Pelorhabdus rhamnosifermentans: one gene and its partner. The protein of the gene in region 1 interacts with the protein of each later gene in a pairwise test. Links are inferred from orthologs where the notes say so. Each region holds a gene or a part of one and is shown on either strand. Other genes may lie near its edges.

What was found. Proteins that work in one complex are often made in the same cells at the same time.
Region 2: the proteins of groL (region 1) and Ga0466249_RS00215 interact in binary tests that used the Escherichia coli proteins (3 or more experiments, as listed by UniProt). The link is inferred for Pelorhabdus rhamnosifermentans from one-to-one orthologs.

The regions. Positions count from the first base shown.
Region 1 is NZ_JAHGVE010000021.1:38,269-45,071, forward strand. The notes cover bases 131-3,085. They hold groL (chaperonin GroEL), read right to left. Parts: upstream 2,457-3,085; coding sequence 804-2,456; downstream 131-803. Other genes in these bases: groES (co-chaperone GroES), read right to left, coding at 2,487-2,771; Ga0466249_RS19590 (ANTAR domain-containing response regulator), read right to left, coding at 2,960-3,085. Also shown: more of Ga0466249_RS19590, read right to left, coding at 3,086-3,535; Ga0466249_RS19595 (sensor histidine kinase), read right to left, coding at 3,539-4,963; tRNA (adenosine(37)-N6)-threonylcarbamoyltransferase complex transferase subunit TsaD, read right to left, coding at 5,030-6,088; Ga0466249_RS19605 (alpha/beta-type small acid-soluble spore protein), read left to right, coding at 6,209-6,409; rimI (ribosomal protein S18-alanine N-acetyltransferase), read right to left, coding at 6,491-6,803.
Region 2 is NZ_JAHGVE010000001.1:33,377-41,328, reverse strand. What follows is about bases 3,202-6,138. They hold Ga0466249_RS00215 (ABC transporter ATP-binding protein), read right to left. Parts: upstream 5,081-6,138; coding sequence 4,322-5,080; downstream 3,202-4,321. Other genes in these bases: Ga0466249_RS00205 (SpoIVB peptidase S55 domain-containing protein), read right to left, coding at 5,997-6,138; Ga0466249_RS00210 (MlaE family ABC transporter permease), read right to left, coding at 5,116-5,883; Ga0466249_RS00220 (MlaD family protein), read right to left, coding at 3,202-4,325. Also shown: Ga0466249_RS00230 (translocation/assembly module TamB domain-containing protein), read right to left, coding at 1-1,518; Ga0466249_RS00225 (TolC family protein), read right to left, coding at 1,641-2,948; more of Ga0466249_RS00220, read right to left, coding at 3,045-3,201; more of Ga0466249_RS00205, read right to left, coding at 6,139-7,781; Ga0466249_RS00200 (biotin/lipoyl-containing protein), read right to left, coding at 7,787-7,952. UniProt on the Escherichia coli protein: Part of the ABC transporter complex MlaFEDB, which is involved in a phospholipid transport pathway that maintains lipid asymmetry in the outer membrane by retrograde trafficking of phospholipids from the outer membrane to the inner membrane.

The sequences.
Region 1 (6,803 bases):
CGTGGGCATATTCCGTCAGGCTGTATCCTAAAATTATTGTTTTATTATCGCTTGCCGCTGCTTAATTGACAACTCTCTCAATACCTTACAAAGTCTCTGCCGTAATAGCTTTATTTCAACTACTTCGGCTACATCGATATGATCCGTTTGTGATTCAAAACAACTTTCAATATTTTCATGATTAACATATCACTGTTTCTTTTTAATCATATTCCATACAGCTGTATTTAACACGACTTTCAACGTATCCAGAACATACTATAACCCCAATAACAATATTCTAAAATATGAATTGCAGCCTCCTAAAACGAAAGCGTCAAGAAGAATAATAAACGTAACCGAAAAGACAATTAAAGAATCGGAAATACATCGTTCTAAACAAAACAAATTTAAAATGTTGAATCGAGATAGATGGCATAATAAAGATTTTGTTTTTTTGTTGAACGTTATCCTGGTTATCCGATTTATGTAAAACTTATTGAGATAAGAATGGCAAGATTATTAAAAATAGCGGAACTTGATAATTCTCTTACACCTCATAGTTTGCGACACACACACTTCTCTATTAGCAGAAGCCGGTGTTGGTCTGGAAGAAATAATGGAACGGCTAGGACATTCTTACGATGATACTACAAGAAAGGTTTATCTGCACGTTACAAAAGATATGAAAAAAGAGGCCGCCCAAAAGTTCGGTGAACTTATGGACAACCTCTAATTTTTTTTGCTTATTTCGGTAACAAAATGGTAACATTACGGTCTTTCATGGCTAAAAACCGTGTAGTTACTAGGTTCGTGGGAGCAGATTACATCATGCCGCCCATACCGCCCATACCGCCCATGCCACCCATACCGCCCATAGCAGCGGCAGCAGCAGCACCGTTATCTTTTTCTGGTTTATCTGCAACAAGTGTTTCCGTTGTCAAAACAAGGGATGCAATACTTGCTGCATTCTGCAGAGCAGAACGCGTCACTTTAGCTGGGTCAACAATACCAGCAGCAATCATATCAATGTATTCTTCAGTCAAGGCATTAAAGCCGATGCCTTTTCCTGCTTTCTTCACGTTTTCGACAACGACAGAACCTTCTAGGCCTGCATTATTAGCAATCTGACGAACAGGTTCTTCAATTGCACGTTTTACAATCTCTACGCCTGTTTTTTCATCGCCTGCTGCACTAATTGTATCAAGTACAGGCAAAATATCGATGAAAGTCGTACCGCCACCAGCAACAATGCCTTCTTCAACAGCTGCGCGTGTTGCATTTAAAGCATCTTCAATACGCAGTTTCTTTTCTTTCAGTTCAACTTCAGTAGCTGCACCGACTTGAATAACTGCTACGCCGCCGGACAATTTAGCCAAACGTTCTTGCAGTTTTTCTTTATCAAAATCAGAAGTGGATTCTTCAATGTGGCTTCTGATTTGTGCCGTACGAGCATCAATATCGCTCTTAGAGCCTGCACCATCAACAATCGTTGTTTCTTCTTTCGAAACACGAACTTGACGGGCATGACCCAAATCTTCCAGCGTAACGCTGTCCAGTTTGCGACCCAAATCTTCTGTAATCACAGCACCGCCTGTTAAGATGGCAATATCTTCAAGCATTGCTTTCCGACGATCACCAAAGCCAGGAGCTTTTACAGCAACAGCGCGGAAGGTACCACGAAGTTTATTAACAACAATCGTTGCCAGTGCTTCACCTTCAACGTCTTCAGCAATAACAAGTAATTCCTTACCTTGTTGAACAACTTTTTCAAGGATAGGCAGCAAATCAGCAATAGCACCAATTTTACGGTCTGTAATCAAAATATAAGGATCATTTAACACGGCTTCCATCTTATCTGTATCCGTTACCATGTAAGGGGAAATATAGCCGCGGTCAAACTGCATGCCTTCTACAACATCGAGGTCCGTTCCCATTGTCTTCGATTCTTCAACAGTAATAACACCATCGTTGCCGACTTTTTCCATTGCTTCAGCAATCAAATTGCCGATTTCTTCATCGCCGGCAGAAATAGAAGCTACCTGTGCAATAGCATCTTTTGTTTCTACTTTTTTAGCAGATTTTTTAATATCCTCTACTAAAGCATCGACTGCTTTTTTAATACCTTTTTTCAAGATCATCGGGTTAGCACCAGCAGCAACATTGCGCATACCTTCATGAATCATAGCTTGTGCCAAAAGAGTTGCTGTCGTAGTACCATCACCAGCAACATCATTTGTTTTTGTTGCAACTTCTTTTACTAATTGAGCACCCATATTCTCAAATGGATCTTCTAAATCAATATCACGAGCAATGGTTACACCATCATTCGTAATTGTTGGTGCACCAAATTTTTTATCCAAAACAACATTACGACCCTTAGGTCCAAGTGTTACCTTTACAGCATTTGCAAGAGCATTGACGCCTCTTTCAAGAGCGCGGCGCGCTTCCTCATCAAAAACAATTTGTTTAGCCATTTATGTAACCTCCCTTAATTTCGTATGATATTAGCCTACAATTGCCAGGATATCTCTTTCACTCAATACAAGATAATCTTTGTCATTCACTTTTACTTCAGTTCCAGCATATTTCGAGAACAGAACTTTATCGCCAACTTTTACTTCAAGGGCTACTCTTTGACCATTCTCCATTACTTTACCAGCACCTACAGCAACGATTTCGCCTTCCTGTGGTTTCTCCTTAACAGTATCCGGAAGAACGATTCCGCTCTTGGTTTTTTGCTCCGCTTCTAAAGCTTTAATTACGACTCTGTCGCCTAATGGCTTAATCATGGAAAAATTACCTCCCTTAATGAATGTTGTATCTTTTTTGTTAGCACTCACTTTAGAGGAGTGCTAATTACATAGATTATGATATATAATTTTGGAACAAAAATCAAGTCTTTTCCATAAAAAAACGAATTAAATTTAAAAAATAAACGGCTACCCAACTAAAAAACCGTTAGGCAACCGTTCTATCGTCATTTTTTTGCTGAATTTACAATGGCTTCTGCCACTTCCCGAATCGACTTCCGCTTCGCCATACTATATTGCTGAATTCGCCGATAAGCTTCCCCTTCGCTTAATTGATACGCATCCATCAAAATGCCTTTAGCCCGATCCAAAAGTTTACGCATTTCTAACGAGTTTTTTACATCTTCCAATTCATGTTCTAAATCGCTAATTTCTTTAAATCGCGACAAAGCAATTTCCATGGCTGGAAATAAATTTGCCTCTTTAATTGGTTTCACAAGGTAAGCTAAAACACCTGATTCTTTGGCTTTCTCAACAATTTCCTTCTGACTAAAGGCCGTAAGAAGCAGTACAGGTGCTAATTTTTCATTCGCAATAATTCGGGCCGCCGCAATCCCGTCCATCTTAGGCATTTTAATATCCATAATCACCAAATCAGGGCGAGTTTTACGCACCAGTTCAACGGCGTGGAGTCCATCTGACGCCTCACCGACTACATCATGACCGGCTTCTTCTAATAGTTCCTTTAAATCCATACGAATAATGGATTCATTATCTGCGATAACGATTTTTAACAGTTCCATTTCTCAGCCTCCTTCTCCCTCTGTCATATGAGGTATCGTAATAATCGCCCGTGTTCCACCATCCGATTTTAATTCAAATTTTCCTGACAAATCCGATTCAATGAGTGTCGTAATAATTTGAATGCCAAGACTTTTTAAACTATGCGCATCAAAGCCCGGTGGTAAGCCAATGCCATTATCAAATATTTCTATTTGATAACAATCAGATAAAGATCGAATATCAATACCAATAATGCCCTCTCGCCTGCCAACAAAACCATGCTCAATAGAATTTTGAATAAGTTCATTAATAGCCAAAGCTAAACTTGTTGCGCAATCAGAAGGAAGGATAACTGTTTCACCGTTAAATACCGTTTGAATATTAAAATCTGGTTCCATCATATTTTGAATAACCGAATCTAAGATGTTTTTGGCTACTTCAGCCACATTGATTGTTTCCACATCCTGTTGTGATAAAAACTCATGAATGACAGAAATACTTAAAATACGATTAATACATTCTTTCAGAGAAGCCTTTACATCGGCTGAAGAAGATCGCCTAGCCTGCAAACTCAATAGACTGGCAATAGTTTGCAGATTATTTTTGACGCGATGATGAATTTCCTGAATAACAGCCGACTTAATGAGCAATTCTTTTTCCTTTTTCTTAATCTCCGTAACATCACTGACAATAAACAAGGTACGAATCACTTTTTCATCGACAACAACTGGAATGGCACGTTGATTAAAAACAAAGTCGCCTGTTTCAATCTCCAGTTCCTGAGCCACTCCGTGAGCAATCGCCTTTTGTACCACTTTCATATGACTGCGCCTGTCTGACACACGCCGTCCCACGACACGCCCCACGCCAAGAACCTTGTAGATACTTGCAGCAACAGCATTGGAAAAAACGACATGACCACTTTCCCCTACAATAATAATACCATCCCGCGCATTGAGCCGTCTAAAAATATTTTCCATTTTAGCGCGACTCGTAGACAATAACAAAAAGGCCATTTCAACCAAAACAGGGTGGGCCCCAGCACGAGCCTCTTCATGACTGGCCTCAAAACTGACCACAGCAATCACGGTACCCGCTTTATCGCGAATCGCATGAGTCTCCATTTCGAGCACATCCATACCGATTTCCCATTCTCTTTGACCCGAAATATGTTCGCCACACGTCATTGTACGCCAGACAAGTGGCTCTTCCGTCGCCCTAACCGTTGTTCCTAAAAGGTGGGGGCGATACTCAATAAAGCTTGTATTAGGCCTCACCTGAGCAACAATCGCCAAAAAATGCTTGGACTTTGTCTTAGTATACACAGTGATTTGGGCATGCGACAAATCAGCAGCGATGCCAAGCAAAACAGCCAGCTGTTCGAGCTGTTCAATTTGTTCCGTACTGAGTCCAGTAACTTTACGACAAATATCACCGATAACGCCCATAGGTTGCCTCCCTTGTGCTATATAAATACTCTATGATTCAACACAAGAAGAAAATATCCTTGTAAATTAGTAAAGATTATTGTTTTTTTCATTAAAAGATTGGCCAAGACGCATCGTCGGGCGAGCATTTAATGATAAAGAAGAGATTTTACCAGCTAAAAACTGATAATGAGCCCGACAGGCCACCATAGCAGCATTATCCGTACAAAGCACCGTTTGCGGATAATAGAACTGAATATTCTGGATAGCAAGTGCATTAGCCAGATGGCTACGAAGTGATGAATTCGCTGCCACACCACCAGCCAAAACGACCTTTTTAAGATCGTACTCCTGTGCTGCTTGCAACGTTTTTTCGACTAAAACATCCACAATAGCCGCTTGAAAACTCGCTGCCACATCGGCATGAACGATGGCTTCTCCCTTTTGCCTCGCTGAATTTAAATAGTTGAGCACAGCCGATTTCAGACCACTAAAACTAAATTCATAACTGCCATGGCCTGTTAAGGCCCGTGGAAAATGGATAGCAGCCGAATCACCCTCGGCTGCAAGCCGATCAATATGGGGACCGCCGGGATAAGGCAACCCCATGACGCGTGCTATCTTATCAAAAGCCTCCCCTGCTGCATCATCGCGTGTTTGACCAATCAACAAAAACTCATTATAAGAGGCTACCTTCACTAGCGAGGTGTGCCCGCCTGACACAACAAGCGCCAGAAACGGCGGTTCTAAATCAGGATGCGTAAGGAGATTGGCAAAAATATGGCCTTCCAGATGATGAACACCGACAAGGGGCAGCCTTTTCGCAAAAGCCAAAGCTTTGGCTGCCGCCACACCGACAAGGAGAGCCCCTACCAAACCAGGTCCATAGGTAACGCCAATAGCGGATATTTCATCTAGTGTCACCTGAGCTTCTCTTAGTGCCTGATCAATCACAGGAACGACCTGTTCAATATGTTTGCGGGATGCAATTTCAGGTACAACACCGCCAAATTTTTGGTGAACAGGAACCTGTGAGGAAATGACGTTCGAAAGGATGGTCCGACCGTCTCGAACGACGGCAGCCGAGGTTTCATCACAGCTTGTTTCAAGACCAAGAACCAAAGTCGAATGTATGTTGTTATCCAAATTTATCAAGAAAAATGCCCCCAGTAGTTTCCTTCTAAAATCACGTATGTTATGCACAAAAATCAGACAAATTAAGAGTGGACAGAAAAACAAGATCGTCCACGAAAGGAGGTTTTAACTATGGCACGCTCACGTAAACCAGTGACTCCCGCTGCCGAAAACGCCTTAGATCAAATGAAAATGGAAATTGCTTCTGAGTTAGGTGTAGCTGAGCGCGTACGTTCTTCGGGCTGGGCTACAATGACTTCCGCCGATTGCGGTCGTGTCGGTGGCCACATGGTTCGTAAGATGATCGAGAACTACGAACAAACTCTCCGGTAAACACCTAGGGCGGTTTTTCCGCCCTTTTATTTTTTCACCACCAGCACAAAACAGGAAAGTGCTGAATATTTTATAGAGCAATCACCCTTCAGCCACGAAAGTGGCTTTTTTTATATCCAACCACATAATAAGAGCATCTTCATTACTTTCGGTGTAATAACGTGGTCGAATACCTTTAGCAGTAAAACCGAATTGCCGATACATATTTTGAGCGATTTCATTGGACGCACGTACCTCAAGTGTCATCCGCTCCGCCCCTTGCTGCTGAGCATAAAGAATAAGAGATGCCATGAGTTGTTTACCAATGCCTTGCCCGCGATATTTGGGCAGTACAGCCACATTCGTAACATGAGCTTCGTCAAAGATCATCCACATACCCGCATAGGCCACGACA
Region 2 (7,952 bases), on another replicon or contig:
GCCGACAGTACCTTGAGCTAAAAGCTTTCCCCCTGCTACAACGGCTGATGCCTGATCAATCAGTATATCGCCGGCAGCGGTTTTAACAAAAGCCGTTTGCAAGTTATAAAAAGGCACAGCTTGAAATGTTCCTTCCGTCATAGCTACCTGCGCAGACACGACCGCCTGAGCCGGATCGAAAGGACCGCTTACGTCTGCATCAAAATCACTATAGCCTGAAACAGGAATATTGGCAGCAATGCCCAGTGCAGCACTATCAATATGGCGACCTGAAAGATGCAGGGAACCTGTCGCGCTAGCTAAATCCACCTGCCCATTCCCGGTAAGAGTTCCACCAAGCAGATCGGCTGACAAATGTTGAACAGACAATTCTTGATTGGCTAAATGAATATGCGCACGCCCTTGATTCACTGCATAGCCTTCGGCCTTCAGATTCTGAACACTGACTGTGCCGTCAATGACAGGCTGAGACACGCGCCCTGCGACTTGGAAGGCTACGTTGAGCTGTCCTGCGGCTTCGATAGGCAAAGGAAGGGCGGATAGATCTAAATTCACCCCTGTGATGGATAAGTGAATAACAGGCTCATCCGTATTGAACAGCACCTGCCCGCTAATGGCGAAGGGCTGGTCACCCAATGTGGCCTCCGTATGATAAAAATCCAGGCAATCTTGCGTAAAGGTAACAAAACCATGAATCTGTTGAAGTTCACGTCCATCAAGACTAACGGCAATTTCCTTCAGTTCACTTTCACCGGAAAAAACAAGCGGCTTATCTTTTTCACTCACTACAGACAGTGTAAAATTCGCTAGCTTTCCCTCATGTACTTGAATTTTCTCCAATTGAGACTGACCACTCAACAAAGGTAAAAAGGACTGCAAATCAATCAGGGGCGCCTGAATGCGCAGATGATGGGTTCCGCCATCATTCAGTCGACCTACCACAGTAAAGGCATTGCCGCTTACCTCCCCAGCAAGATCAACGGCAGCGGCCGATGCATTTTCTAAGTTGACCTTACCTGTTAAGTGATCCAACGTCCAGCTTCCTTGGGGCAGCGTTAGATTAACGGACCCTTGATCAATATCAATTAAACTGCGCAGCGAAGGCTGATCTGCTGGCTTCTCCTTCAAAAGCTGATCAACATTCCATTTGCCATCGGCTCCCTCAGTAACAAATAACTGCGGAGTAGCTATTTGAATTTCTTTAATCATATGTATAGCGGGCTCATGTCCCCAAAAAAGCTCCCACAATGAAAAAGAAACTTTCACTTCAGGGCTTATTAAAATGGGTTGGCCCTCTGAATCTTCAATTTCTACCTGCTGAAGAGTCATGCTCGTCGGAGAATTTATAACAATATTGCCAATTTTTACAGGCTGCCCCAGTGACTTAGAAAGTTGCTGCGCAATGTCTGTCGTAATATTCTGCAGCACTGGCTGACTCTGGTTATGCCAAATGAGTGCACCACTGACAAGCACGGCAAGGATGAGGCTGAAAAATAGCCATGCCTTTCTCTTCTGCATAATAAACCTCCTGATGAATCGGATTAAAAGATAATTCGACAAGTCCCCCCTCCCATCCTCCTCTGTGTCATACATGAAAAAAGCTCTCGCCAAAAAAAGCGAGAGCTCCATTTTAAAACCGACTAGATACCAATTCCCATGGCCTTGTCCAGTTGTGCTTTACTTGTATTATAATCGTATAAAGCTTGAACATTATTGGTTTTTGCCAAAGTCAAAGCCGACTCAGCATCCATAACATCCAAATTTGTACCAACACCTGACGCATAGCGAACTTGCGCGATATGATAGTTTTCTAATGCCTGATCTACCGTAACCTGTGTTGTTGCAATCCGTTTTTCAGCATTTCTCAGACTCAAATAATCCTGACGAACTTCGAGTTCAATGCCGTCTTTCGTTTGCTTCGCTTGATGCACTGACTTGTCTACAGAAGAGGTAGCCGCTCTGACTTTAGCTTTCGTAAGACCGGCATCAAAAATGTCCCAGCTGGCAGTCACGCCAACAGACCAATTGTTATTATCTGTACCAAGCAGATGTGTATCATTCCAGTCTTCACTTGCGCCTAAACTGACAGCAGGCTTCTGGTTACTCTCAGCAACACTGATCCCTTCTTTGGCACTCGCAATACTAATGTCAGCCTGCAGACTCTCGGGGCGATGCTTAAGAGCATAATCCACACATTCCGTCACAGGCGTAGAGAATTTCTTATATTGTAATTCCTCTTTGACTTTCAGCTCTGTTCCCATAGGAAGACCAATAATGTTATTCAAACTGGCTACAGCCAAATCGTATTTGTTTTGTGCCTCAAGCAAAGTTTGCCTGGCATTCGCCAAATTGACTTCAGAAAGAAGTACGTCAGACTTGGCGACAGTTCCGACATCGAACTGAGCCTGTACATTATTCAAATGGCCTTCTAAATCATTTACTTCTTCCTGGTTCACCTTCACAAGGCTCTTGGTTTGCAAAATAGAATAATAGCCATTGGTCGCATTTAACCGAAGTTGCTGCTTTGTTGACACAATACTTAAATCGGCGCTATTTAAGGCCAGTTTAGCCTGATTAACTTGTCCTTCAACAGAACCCCCTGTATAAAGCGGTAGAGTCAGACTGACTTTATTATCAAATTTATTACTCACTATGTATTGATTTTTTGTTGATTGTGACGCTGCCGTACTGGCACGCCCGCCTGAAAAAGTATAATTTAATTTTGGCTGATAGCCTGTTTGAGCTTCGTTAAGCGTTTCGATTGCCGCCTCACGATCCGTCTCAGCCATTTTCACTGACGGATTATTCTTAAGTGCTAAGGCTACACTGTCATCCAAGGAAATTTCTACAGGTGCCGCCCAAACGGTTGAAGCACTCCACATCAGCGTACTGCTAAACAGCATTAAGGCGATACTTTTTTTTACAAAAGATTGTTTTTTCACTTTCATTGCTATTTTTAATCCTCCCCGAATGTAATCAACGACTTGCTGACTCTTTAGTCAATACAGATTTATTATAGGGCTCTTCATAAAAGGTGTCAATGATTAAAACAGGCGGCGAATGCCAAAATAAGTATTTTTGTCCGCCTGCCGATTGACACTGTCTGTTTGCCCCACAAGAGCCATATTATCCGATAGTTTGTACTCTGTCCGAAGTCTCACTTTGACTTCATTGGGATCATAGACATCCACGGAAAAACGTAAATCATCGCTGAGGTGTGTGTCTAACCCCACACCGGCCTTACCGCTTATAACTCCAAATCGCTGGGCAAGACCATCATTTTCGCTTCCTATCTGAAAGTCCAGCTTACTCGTTTCCCCCACATTGTCCACCCCAAGAACAGCAAAATCCTGGGGCGATGTGTAAACCTTAAAATCAGCATTACTGCGATATTTTTCTGTATGCGGATTATAGAAAAAATCTAAGCCACCAGTCGTATGAATATCGCCGACTTTACCTAAAAGTCTGTTTGCCTTTTCACTGGCCTCCCTGGCATTTTGCAAAGTATCCTTGATATTCTGAGCTGTTTTAGGATCTGTTGCCACACCTTCGAAAGACTTTGCCATATTTTCAATGCGCTCACTCGTCAGCTTAATATTATGGACGGCAGCCGTCAAGTCGGCTGCTGTCTGTCCATTGTTATCTACGCGGGCCACCATACTATCCATCCGTCCGGCAACACTATTCAAACTTTCGGCCATGGCTTTCAAATTTGCTACCATGAGATGAACATCTTGCTCATTATTGACTGCCATGCGCGCTAAACTGGCTGATAAAACATTGAAGTTATCTGTAATAACCTTCATATTAAGTGCTGAATCCTTGAGAGCTGCTTTGACTTTTTCATCGCCAATAATATCATTAAGCGACTGTACTAAGGCATGAACATCAGCGAGCACCCTGTCAGCCGAGCTAATCAAGTTGGCAATCCCCTGCGGATCTTCACCAAATACAATAGCGCCCGCTGCGATGGTACTCCCATTTCCCACAGCAGGTGGCACAATACTAATAAATTTTTCTCCAAGCAGACCATCTGTGCCAATGGTAAAATGCGATCCGTCAGGAATCTCGGTGCCTTTATGAATACGAACGAGCACTTTAATGCCCTCAGGTGCAATGGTTACCGTTTCTACCTGGCCGACTTCTACTCCGGCAAAGCGTACCAGATTCCCCTGGGTCAAACCGTTTACGTCATGAAACATGGCATAAACGGGATAGCCCTTGTCGCCCAAACTGAAACGACTGAGACCAAACAACATGCCTGCCAGTAACACAATAGCCGATAGAGTAACGGCTCCTACTTTAGCTTCTGAATTTAAACTCACAGGGACTCCCTCCCTTTCGCCAGTTTAGCCTTTCTCACACCATGGATAAACCGCCAAACAAGTGGATCGGCACTTGTTTTAAATTCTGCCGGCAAGCCCAGCGCAATGATTTGACCATCATGAATCATGGCCATACGATCCGCAATGGTAAAGGCACTCTCCATATTGTGTGTAACCACAATACTCGTAACGCACAAACGACGCCGCGTATTGACAATGAGACGATCAATCGTAGCCGACATAACGGGGTCGAGTCCTGCTGAAGGTTCGTCATAAAGCACGATCTGAGGATCACTCGCGACAGCTCTGGCCAAGCTCACCCGTTTTTTCATGCCGCCTGACAATTCGTTCGGCCAGTCATTTTCATGACCGAACAAACCGACTAGCCGCAGTTTACGACGCACGATTTGTTGAATCTCATCCTCATTTTTCGTCGAATGTTCACGCAAACCAAAAGCTACATTTTCGCCTACTGTCAAGAAATCGAACAAAGCCGAATATTGAAAAACCATCCCCATTTGCAGGCGAACCTGGTTCATTTCGTCTTCTGTCAAAGAAGTAATCTCGCGATCATCAAAATAAATCTTCCCACTTGTTGGCTTTAAAAGTCCAATGAGCAAGCGAAGCAAGGTGCTTTTACCTGAACCGCTCGCTCCGATAATCACCATAATTTCACCTGTATCAATGGTTAGGCTAATATTTTTTAAAATGTCCCGTCCACGCATAGTGACACTGACATTTTCTAACCGAATCATAGCTTCCCCTCGCTGTTCTTACGGACTAAAAACCGTTAATAGAGTAAGAGTGATAAGAAATAGTTACTAACAAAAATCAAAATAATGGCCGTCACCACAGAACCTGTCGTAGCCTTACCAACACCTTCGGCGCCATTCTCCGTTGTCAAACCCTTATGACAACCAACAAGAGCAATAATCACGCCAAAAAACATGGCCTTAATTAACCCACCCATAACATCATTTGGAATACAAAAAACCCGGATGGAATGTACAAAAGCAAAATGCGTAATACCGGCATACTGCGTTGCCATGAGATATCCGCCAATTGTGCCAATAACATTGCCGAAAATAACGAGGACAGGCATCATCATGACACAGGCTAACAGCCGGGGCACAACAAGATAAGCAATTGGACTTACAGCCATCACTCGCAGGGCATCAATTTGTTCTGTCACCTTCATGGAACCGATCTCTGCCGCAATGGCAGCACCGACACGCCCAGCTACAACGACACCAGTCAGAACGGGAGCCAATTCACGCCCCATGGCAATAGCAATAACACCTCCAACAGATGATTGAGCACCATACTTAATAAATTCGTGAGCAATTTGTACGGTCATGACCATGCCGGTAAATAACATCGTCAATAGTACAATAGGCAGCGAATCCGCACCAAGATGAGCCATCTGACGCAACAAGGGCTTGGCTTTTACTGTATGTACAACAGCAAAAGAACTGCGAACCATAATGGCCGTTCGCCCACTCACTTCAAGCACATTTAGGACTACTTTCCCTATTTTCTCAAGTAATTTTATCACCATAACGGCCATCCTCACTACATTAAATGCAAGTAATGAACTTTGTATTTATTCCCTATGCCAAACAAGTTTTCCTGCAATTTTTGACTGAACAAAAAAAACACCCCAACGGGGTGTTATTTACTGACATTCAAAACAACTTGCGCATCACCATCAATGACATAATCTGTTGCCAGAGAGGTTTTGTCTTTTTTATCATTCCCTATTAGTTTCTGATCCATGACAGCTGTCTGAGCCAAATTTGCTTGCTGATGATTATTTTTGGCTGTTGTTGATGAAGGAGCTGTCGTATCACCGGATTCAGCGCCAGTATCAAGAACTTCAACAACAAGATCATTATTCCGGTCACGATGAACAAAATCATCAATTTGATCGGAAAAACTGCGTAATTTTTTGTCAGGCTTGAGCATGTCCATATCAATGCCTTGACGTTTTAATAACATCTGTGTAAGCGGGACCATGCCGCCGCCACGGACTTCCAACATGAGCGATCCCGTCGACTGATTTTTTGGCACGACATACGAGATGGTTCGAACAATGCTTGCACCGCGATAAGGCTTGAGGGTGACATCAATATTGACACTGTCACCTGGCTTTACAACCGCATTGCTGGCAACCTTAGCTGACATCAGCGTTGCGGTTTTCCGGGCACTTTCTACCGTTACATTTACTTTAACATCAAATAAATCAACCGGATTAAACCGATTGTTTGTCAACATGTCAAGCGCTTCGTGAAGCTCGGCAACGGAAATCTCACTTAGTTTAGCCGGAGTGTAAAATAGATTCTCTCTTTTCACGCCTTCATCAGGAAGGCCGCGACCTGTAATTTCAAAGCTGACCTTGGCTGTTCCGCCACCATCACGATCCATAGCCTTTTGAATGGTGTTATAAACACCCGTAGCCCCTAAAATAGGCGCAAGGGCTTCGTCACGCACCACTTGATAATCAGACTCTACTGTACGCTGCAAATCTTGATCAGTCACAGACACCCGAAAGGGAATAATATAGGGGTATTGATGAAGCTGACCAGCTATTCCAGTACCACGATCCTGATTAATTGTCCCCACCAGATCACCTGTCGTACCGACTTTAAAAGGACTGTCCAGGCTGCTTACTGTCGTGTAAATATAGGCATTTGTCGCTAAAAAATCAACAAAACCTTTTTGTAAAAAAGGATGACCAAAAGCAACAAATTTATCCCCGTCAACATAGGTCACTGTCCCTAATGCACCAATATTGACGTCCCCACGCACAAGCTCTACGCCAATGGAACTTCCTGGTTCGATAGCTCCATATTGGGTCCCTGCGGGAACATCCCCCACTTCAAATGGAACAAGATGAAAAGGTTCAAGCTGAGTCTGTAAGTATTGGAGGGTTTGACTGTTATAACCAGACACCATGAGAGGAGTCGTAAGCGGCTTTGCGTTTTCCAGCTTCTCATCCTTGATGTCAGGCTCAGTTGGTGGAATCAGCTCCACACTGGGCTTTGTAATATCGAGATTTTTTAGCATGTCAGCAATAGGCGTAACCATACCCACCCTATGATCCGCTAGCGACCAACCATAAGCAATAGCACCAATCAGTTTACCACCGATATAAACAGGACTGCCACTCATGCCTTGCGCAATACCACCTGTGCGATTAATGACATCCCCAGATGTACGAACAAGGATCAAATCACCGCCTGCTGCTCCCTTGCCTTTCATGATGCCAAGAATTTCTACATCAAAATCCTCTATTTTCGTACCTTGAACAACTGTTTTTCCTATGCCGTGCATGCCTGCCTGCAATTCGTTAATAGGCAAAATGGCAGGTGCTGCCCATCCTGCCGTCAGCGGAAAAAGCCATGCGGCCAGCAGTCCTATGAACAGCACCCGTAACGTGGTAAACAAACGGATCATCCTTTCTATTTGCGCTGCACCTGCTCGATGCGAACGAGTACATCTCCTGTATGAATCATATCGCCAGGATGAACGAGCACTTCTCTTACGATTCCGTTGACATTGGCCCGTGTAGCGGGTACCGGTCCGACTGGCGTTTCAATCATCACAAGGGGAACTCCCACCTTCACC